Regions from separate parts of the Agaribacter flavus genome, predicted to be linked through region 1. Evidence: predicted binding sites of a transcription regulator. Region 1 holds the regulator's gene; the other holds the start of a gene.
What was found. The regulator sigma-54, encoded in region 1, starts transcription at its own class of promoters, with help from an activator protein. The targets are predictions, from matches to a motif close to GTTGGCACGNNNNTNGNNT.

Region 1 (4,217 bases):
GGGTAAAAACCTCACATCAAAAACATAGTCTGAATCTTTGGGTAAGCCATATTTAAAACCAAAAGATTCGAATACAATGACCAAATCAGCCGTTTTCTTTCCTAGTACTCTCTCCCTAACTAGCTCCGCCAGTTCATGTATGGATAGCTGATCCGTATTAATTTTTAAATCGGCTTTTTCTGCGACGGGCCTTAATATTTCTTGTTCAGTTAAGATGGCATCCGTAAGTGAGTTACTCAATTTAAATAGCGGATGAAGGCGCCGAGTTTCGCTGTAGCGCTTAATTAATACGTCATCACTTGCGTCGAGGTATATTATCGTGATTTCGCAAAAATCAGGTAAATAGTCGAGTACTTCGCTCACTTCTTTCTGCGCACGAGGCAAATTTCGAACGTCAATACTGACTGCTACTTGTTCGTGTTCATCTGAAATAGCACTAACTAGTGTGGGCAGTAAATGAACAGGAATGTTGTCGACACAGTAGTATCCGAGGTCTTCGAGTGAGCGTAATGCTATTGATTTTCCTGAGCCTGATCTTCCGCTGATGATAAGTAGTTTCACTGATAACCTCTCGCTTGGATTGGGTAAGTTACTAAGCTAGCGCTGCCACAATCTCATTTTTATTTTGTGCGCGTCGAATCGCTTTCACAATTGATTTGTCACTGAGTTTTTGTGCAATTCCCGACAAGGCGCGTAAATGGGAATCTGCTTGTTCTTTGGGTACAAGTAATGCGAAAAAAATATCAACAGGTTGATTGTCTATGGCGTCAAAATCAATAGCATGGTCACTGGTAACAATGATAGCAATAACATTTGAGATACCCTCTATTCGCCCGTGAGGGATGGCAATTCCGTTTCCAATGCCGGTACTCCCCATGCGCTCTCTGCAGAGTAAGCTATTGAGCACGTCTACTTGATTGAGCGAGGGGTGCTGCTTAATAGCAATTTCGCTAATAATTTCAAAAATTTTCTTTTTGCTTTGGCATTCGACCGAACATTGCGTTCGGTCGAGCGAGATTATGTCAGAAATGATCATATTTGACTTAGTGTCGTTTTAGTTTCTCTTTATGCTTAATAACTTGTCGGTCTAACTTGTCAATCAAGCCGTCGATTGCTGCGTACATATCAGTATGCTCCGAATTTGCAAATATTTCACCTCCGCTTATGTGTAAGGTTGCTTCAGCTTTTTGGCTTAGCTTTTCCACATTCAAAATTACATGAACGTTGTTGATGTGGTCAAAGTGGCGTTCCAGCTTTTCAAACTTAGTGTCGACGTAATTACGCAGTGAATCTGTAATGTCTACGTGATGACCAGTTAAGTTAATTTGCATAATGCTAGGTCCTCTTTAGATTGAGTCTAGATAAGACTTTTACGTTGGTTGGAAGGGGGAATGTTTAACGATTCCCTATATTTTGCGATTGTTCGCCGAGCAACTTTAATTCCTTGATCGGCAAGCAATTGGGCAATCTTACTATCACTGAGGGGTTTAGCCGGTGGTTCATCGGCAATGAGCTTTTTGATAAGCGCGCGAATTGCTGTGGACGAGGCATTTTCGCCGGAGTCTGTCGCCACGTGGCTTGAGAAAAAGTACTTTAATTCAAATATCCCCCTGGGAGTATGCATATACTTCTGCGTCGTTACACGCGATATTGTTGATTCATGCATATCTACCATTTCTGCCACATCATTTAATACCATGGGTATCATTTTTTCTGGGCCTTTTTCAAAAAACTCTTTCTGTCTGGACACAATACAATGTGACACTTTGAGTAGGGTTTCATTTCTACTCTCCAGACTTTTAATAAACCACTTTGCTTCTTGTAAATGTGACTTAATAAATTGTGAATCGTTCTGATTTTTTGAAGTTTTTGCTATTTGAGCGTAGGTTTCGTTCACCGCAAGGGCTGGTAAGGCATCGTTGTTCAGTTCCACCATCCAGATACCTTTGTTTTTATATACATTGACATCTGGTACAATGTATTCAGGCTCTTTAGTTGAGATAGCGCTACCTGGTCGAGGATTCAAGGTTTTTAGTAAGCGCATCACCTCTTTTAACTGCTCTTCCTTTAACTTGGTTTTACGCATCAGAGTGCGATAATCCTTGCTCCCCAATAACTCTGCATACTCTTTAATCAAGTCTTTCGCTTCTTCTAGCCATGGCGTACCTTGAGCAAATTGCTTGAGTTGAATAAGCAGGCATTCTTGCACGTTTCTCGCACCTGAGCCGATAGGATCAAGTAATTGAATACGTTTTAGTACGCACTCTACTTCTTCGATTTCTACTTCTTCGTTGTCGAGTGACTCAACTATTTCTTCACAAGAACTTGTTAAGTACCCTGATTCATCAATCGAGTCTATAATGGCTATCGCAATACTTTTATCTACTTCTGTGAAATGGCTCATCTGTACTTGCCAAAACAAGTGATCCTGAATGGAGTCGGTCGTCTCGCCTTGAAAAACAAAATCTTCATCAGGGTTACTTCCGATCATTTTTACCGGCGCTGAGCTGGAGCCAAGATACTCGTCCCACGAACTGTCAATGGGAAGATCATTGGGTAAATCACCATTTTGAAGTGCATCGTGACTGTCTACCGCATCTTCCATACTGACAGATGTATCTGATGAGGCATTGGTTTCCCCATTGGTTTGCGTTTCTGCATTACTGCCGGTAGAACTGTCGTCACCTTTGCTATTAGTCGCATCATTTTGCTCAAAATTTGCTTCGGACAGTTCAAGGAGAGGGTTGGATTCTAGCGCCTCTTGAATTTCTTGTTGGAGGTCAAGCGTAGATAGCTGCAACAGTTTGATAGCCTGTTGAAGCTGGGGTGTCATGGTAAGTTGTTGACTAAATTTTAACTGTAACGAGGGTTTCATTACTTTCCTTTTTTTACATCTAAGCCGAAATTACATCTGGTTACAGAACAATAATTTAAAGCTACCATGCAAAGACCTACATCGAAAATTGTTCGCCAAGATACACGTCTCTAACTTCTTGGTTTGATAATACATCATCTGCACTACCTGAGGCTATTAGAGAACCATGGCTAACGATGTATGCGGTTTCACAAACGTCTAGTGTTTCTTTCACATTGTGGTCTGTGATCAGCACACCAATGCCACGATCTTTTAACTGATATATAATCTTCTTTATATCACTAACAGAAATTGGGTCAACACCTGCGAAGGGTTCATCGAGCAAAATAAATTTGGGGTTTGCTGCTAAAGCTCTCGCTATCTCTACTCTTCGCCTTTCTCCACCAGATAAACTCATGCCTAAATTATTGCGAATATGATTGATGTTGAAGTCGTCCAATAATTCGTCAGCTTGCTGTTCTCGTTGTTGGTTACTCAACTCTTTTCGCGTTTGCAATATGGCCATTAAGTTTTCAAATACAGTTAATTTTCGAAAAATAGAAGCCTCTTGTGGTAAATACCCGATACCATGCCGCGCGCGTTCGTGCATAGGCAATAATGACAGATCATTTTGGTCGATGGATATTTCCCCCTTATCGAGCTGCACAAGACCGACTATCATGTAAAAGGTAGTTGTTTTACCAGCTCCATTCGGGCCAAGCAATCCGACTATTTGCCCTGTAGACACTTCAATGCTTACATCACGTACTACTTGTCTGGATTTATACGATTTTGCGAGGTTTTTAGCACAAAGCGTACTACTCATTTTTCATTGCCTTTGTCTTCGCTATTGTCAAAATCGCCTACGCTAATGACAGTACTGACCGTTTTTTCACTGTTTCCATCTGTGCTTGCGATGATTTTTTGTTCAGTCATGTTGTATGCAATACTATCAGCGGAGACTGTAGAGTCATTTTGAGAAATTTGCGCGTTACCCGTCAGGCTGATCTCGCGTGTCGCCACGTCATATTTTATAGAACTTGCTCGCGCGGATACTAAACTACCATCTTCTAGTTTTTGTTGATATGTGGCTGCTTGACCAATAGCTGAGATGACTTCTTTGCCCTTGCCAGCAGCAGCATTCATTTCTACTCTATCAGCAGTTATTTTTAGGCTGCCCTGTAAAATCAATACCTCGTCCACAAGGACTGATGTTTTGCTTTTGCCGTTGAGCAACTGGTTTCGAGAACGAATTTTAATCGTCTGCTGAAAGTCTGTTGCAATATTGTGTTGCGTTTCCTCTGAGTCTGATTGCTCGTCAGCTTCTTGCGCGACTGCGGCGGTAAAAACAGCGAAAAGTAAG
Region 2 (4,217 bases), on a different contig from region 1:
GAGACCATTAATCTATCAGTCAAATCAGGGGTGAGCGCCTACGTTGCAGGGGATACTGATCCCGCCAGAGTACGTGCGATTTTAGATGCTGCTGTCGCGCGTTTTGATGCATTTCAACAGTTACGACAAGAATTGGATGACACTAAGCAAGCATTGGAAGCGCGTAAAACCATTGATCAAGCAAAGCGCTTATTAATGGAACAAAGCGGCTTGAGTGAGCAAGAGGCCTACAAGCGGATGCGTAAAATGGCTATGGATGCCGGCCAAAAACTAGAAGAAGTCGCCAAAACCCTCATTGCTGTCATGCAAAATATGAAGATAGGATAAATAATGTCTAGTCCCGATTTAAACATCGGCTATATGCCACTCAACGATGCTGCCCCCTTGATCATCGCGAAAGAATTAGGTTTTTTTGAGCAAGCTGGTTTAGAAGTGCAACTTCGCAAGCAAAATTCTTGGGCAACACTGCGAGATAAATTACATGTTGGCCTGCTAGATGCGGCACATATGTTAGCACCTATGCCAATAGCTAGTTCACTAGGATTAGGCTGTCAACCAACGGCGGTCGTAGCCCCGCTGATCATGAGCCAAAACGGCAACGCCATCACTTTATCCAATCAGCTAATTGAAGAAGTTAAAAAAGCTAACAATCTCAAAGATCTAGTTTTTCCGATGTCATCTGAATTGTTAGTACCACTCATCCAAAAAAGAAAGTCTCAAGGCAGTGCAAAACTGCAATTTGCTCATGTTTTTCCATATAGCTGCCACTACTATCAGCTGCTAGATTGGTTGCGACAAGGCGGTATTGCGCTTGACGAAGTAGAAGTACATGTCATTACACCCGCCGATATCGTCGATGCAATGCTAAATAATGACATCGACGGCTTTTGTGTTGGCAGCCCTTGGAATGCGAAAGCGGTTAGAGCAGGAGTCGGCGTCACGGTGACCACCTCCTTTGATATATGGGGCAATGCACCAGAAAAGGTACTTGGCATACTCAAGACACGATATGAAGAAGAACCAGCGCTTTTCAAGCGTCTTATCGATGCGATCACAGCTAGCTGCGAGTGGCTCAGTATTTTACCCAATCGCTTTGAAGCCGCACTCATTTTATCAAAAACCAAATATCTAGATACGCCTTTAGAAGTGGTAGCGCCTTCTCTAATTGGAAGCTGCCTAACCAAAACCAATACCACGCCAAGAGAATTACCCTTATACAACGTGTTTGGTTCCAGTGAAAACGATAACGTAATCGACACCAACATTGAAGACTTCGAAGCCTTACAAAAGCACATGCTATTTGCAAAACAAATTCATAATGAAGTACCTCAATCTCATTTATTTGAAATTTTTAAGCCTTCAATGAAAGGTTAATAAAAGGTTAAATAATCACCTTTGTTGTGCGTGTTGCACCATTATCATGATTGCATATAAGGTGCATCATCTTGGTGAATATACTAAGTTGTTGTTTTAATTGATATATAAATACTGGCACGCAGAATGCTTTACGTTCAATGAGTTTACACCCCCCTGTGTAAATCTAATAACTAAAATTTAGGTTGTATTTGCAAAGAAGCTTTTACGGCCACGGCATTGTAGCCCATCAAGATATCGTGAGATGTCTTGCTGGGCTTTTTTTTTGGCTATAGAGGATTGAAAAATGAAATTGCATAAACGACTTTCGAGTAGCTTAGTATCAGTTAGCTCGAAAGTATCTACACTACTTATCTCATGTACAGCGGCACTTTCTCTCTCAGTGTCAGCAAATGCAGAAGAATTGGGCTGGCCAGAAAAAGAAGAATTAAAGTTCGGTTTCATTAAGCTAACGGATATGGCGCCACTCGCCGTTGCCTACGAAAAAGGATACTTCGAAGACGAAGGTCTTTATGTCACCTTGGAAGCACAAGCCAACTGGAAAGTATTATTAGACCGCGTAATTGATGGTCAACTAGATGGTGCCCACATGCTTGCAGGTCAACCACTTGGTGCTACGATTGGCTTTGGTACACAAGCCCACATCATCACTGCGTTCAGTATGGATTTAAATGGTAACGGTATTACGGTATCCAATGACGTGTGGGCTGAAATGAAGAAGAATATTCCTCATGAAAATGGCAAGCCTGTGCACCCAATTAAAGCCGATGCCCTTAAACCTGTCGTAGAGAAATATAAGTCTCAAGGCAAGCCGTTTAACATGGGGATGGTATTTCCTGTTTCTACGCATAACTATGAGCTTCGTTACTGGTTAGCCGCTGGCGGTATCCACCCTGGTTACTATGCACCGCACAAAGGTGACACAAGTGGCCAGATTGACGCAGATGCATTATTGTCAGTTACGCCTCCGCCACAAATGCCAGCCACCATGGAAGCAGGCACCATTTATGGTTACTGTGTAGGTGAACCTTGGAACCAACAAGCTGTATTTAAAGGTATTGGTGTACCTGTTATCACCGACTATCAGATCTGGAAAAACAACCCAGAAAAAGTATTTGGCGTGAGCAACGAGTGGGCTGAAAAAAATCCAAATACGCACATACGTGTTGTAAAAGCGATGATCCGCGCGGCAATGTGGTTGGATGAGAATAACAATGCGAATCGTCCTGAAGCAGTAAAAATCCTAGCAAAAAGCCAATATGTTGGTGCTAACGAGGAAGTTATCGCTAACAGTATGACAGGTACCTTTGAGTTTGAGAAAGGCGATAAGCGCGAAATTCCTGACTTCAACGTATTCTTCCGTTACAACGCTACCTACCCGTACTACAGTGATGCTATTTGGTACTTAACGCAAATGCGTCGTTGGGGACAAATCGCGGATAACAAATCAGATGATTGGTATATGGAAACAGCTAAGCGTGTGTATCGTCCTGACATATATGCCGTTGCTGCTAAAGCGCTAATCAAAGAAGGAAAAGCAAAAGCAGCTGACTTCCCTGATTTTGCTAGCGAAAGTGGGTTCAAACCACCACAAACAGAGTTCATCGACAACATCACCTTCGATGGCTCTAAACCAAACGCTTATCTAGAACAGTTTGCGATTGGTTTGAAAGGCGACACTAAACTTTAATCGATGACAGCAATAGGAGTCATCAAATGATAGATTCAACTAACACACACAACGTAAGCTCACTTTTTAGCAACGTTAAAAGCAAACTCTCTGGAGAAAAAATGAATAAAGTAGCAATGAGTTTTGTTCTCCCCATACTCGGGTTAGCCTTCTTCGTAATGCTATGGAGCTTAGTCGCTAAGAACATCAATACTTCGCTAGGCCAGTTCCCTGGCCCTGCGCAAGTAGCTGAGCAAGCAAGCGCCCTCTGGCAGGAGCATAAAGCAGAATCTGAAAAAGCCGACGCTTTTTACAAACGTCAGGAAGAGCGCAATGCTCAAAGAATGGCGCAAGACCCAAACTATGAGCCAAGAATTCGCGCCTATACAGGTGCACCTACATTCTTTGCTCAAATTTGGACAAGTTTGTACACTGTGTCAGTCGGATTTGTGCTTGCGTCAATCATTGCTGTTCCACTTGGTATAGCTTGTGGACTTAGCAAATCTGTATATGCTGCGTTGAATCCTATCATTCAAATATTCAAGCCAGTGTCTCCGCTGGCTTGGTTACCACTCGTCACGATGGTCGTGAGTGCTGTTTATGTCAGCTCTGACCCGATGTTTTCAAAATCTTTCGTTACCTCTGCGTTTACTGTTGCTCTCTGTTGCTTGTGGCCCACATTGATCAACACCGCTGTTGGGGTATCAAGTATTGACAAGGATCTGATCAATGTATCTAAAGTCCTTCGATTAAAACCTTTGGCTCACGTCATTACTATTGTGCTGCCCTCATCGATACCAATGATATTTACTGGCTTAAGACTATCACTGGGTATCGGTTGGATGGTTTTGATCGCAGCAGAGATGCTTGCACAAAACCCAGGCCTTGGAAAATTCGTGTGGGATGAGTTCCAAAACGGTAGTTCAAACTCATTGGCACGTATCATGGTTGCAGTCATCACGATTGGTATTATTGGGTTTCTTTTAGACCGTTTAATGCTTCTTCTTCAACAAAAAGTCAGTTGGGATAAGAGCGTAGAATTACGCTAGTACTAACACACTGCTTAAGGAAAAATTATGGATATTGATAATCATTTAGAACTTACGCAAGTTGGTATGAAGTTTCCAACACCAAAAGGCGAATTTGTTGCACTAACTGACGTAAACTTAAAAAT

Region 2: the regulator sigma-54 is predicted to act here: its motif matches at 1,488-1,506, upstream of ACFOHL_RS04570 (CmpA/NrtA family ABC transporter substrate-binding protein).

The regions. Positions count from the first base shown of each region.
Region 1 covers NZ_JBHRSW010000008.1:47,807-52,023, reverse strand. The annotation lists gene rapZ (RNase adapter RapZ) at 1-561, opposite strand, end outside; gene ptsN (PTS IIA-like nitrogen regulatory protein PtsN) at 593-1,036, opposite strand; gene hpf (ribosome hibernation promoting factor) at 1,044-1,331, opposite strand; gene ACFOHL_RS06770 (RNA polymerase factor sigma-54) at 1,358-2,875, opposite strand; gene lptB (LPS export ABC transporter ATP-binding protein) at 2,952-3,680, opposite strand; gene lptA (lipopolysaccharide transport periplasmic protein LptA) at 3,677-4,217, opposite strand, start outside.
Region 2 covers NZ_JBHRSW010000006.1:65,665-69,881, forward strand. The annotation lists gene ACFOHL_RS04560 (ANTAR domain-containing response regulator) at 1-327, shown strand, start outside; gene ACFOHL_RS04565 (CmpA/NrtA family ABC transporter substrate-binding protein) at 331-1,374, shown strand; gene ACFOHL_RS04570 (CmpA/NrtA family ABC transporter substrate-binding protein) at 1,661-3,064, shown strand; gene ACFOHL_RS04575 (ABC transporter permease) at 3,166-4,092, shown strand; gene ACFOHL_RS04580 (ABC transporter ATP-binding protein) at 4,120-4,217, shown strand, end outside.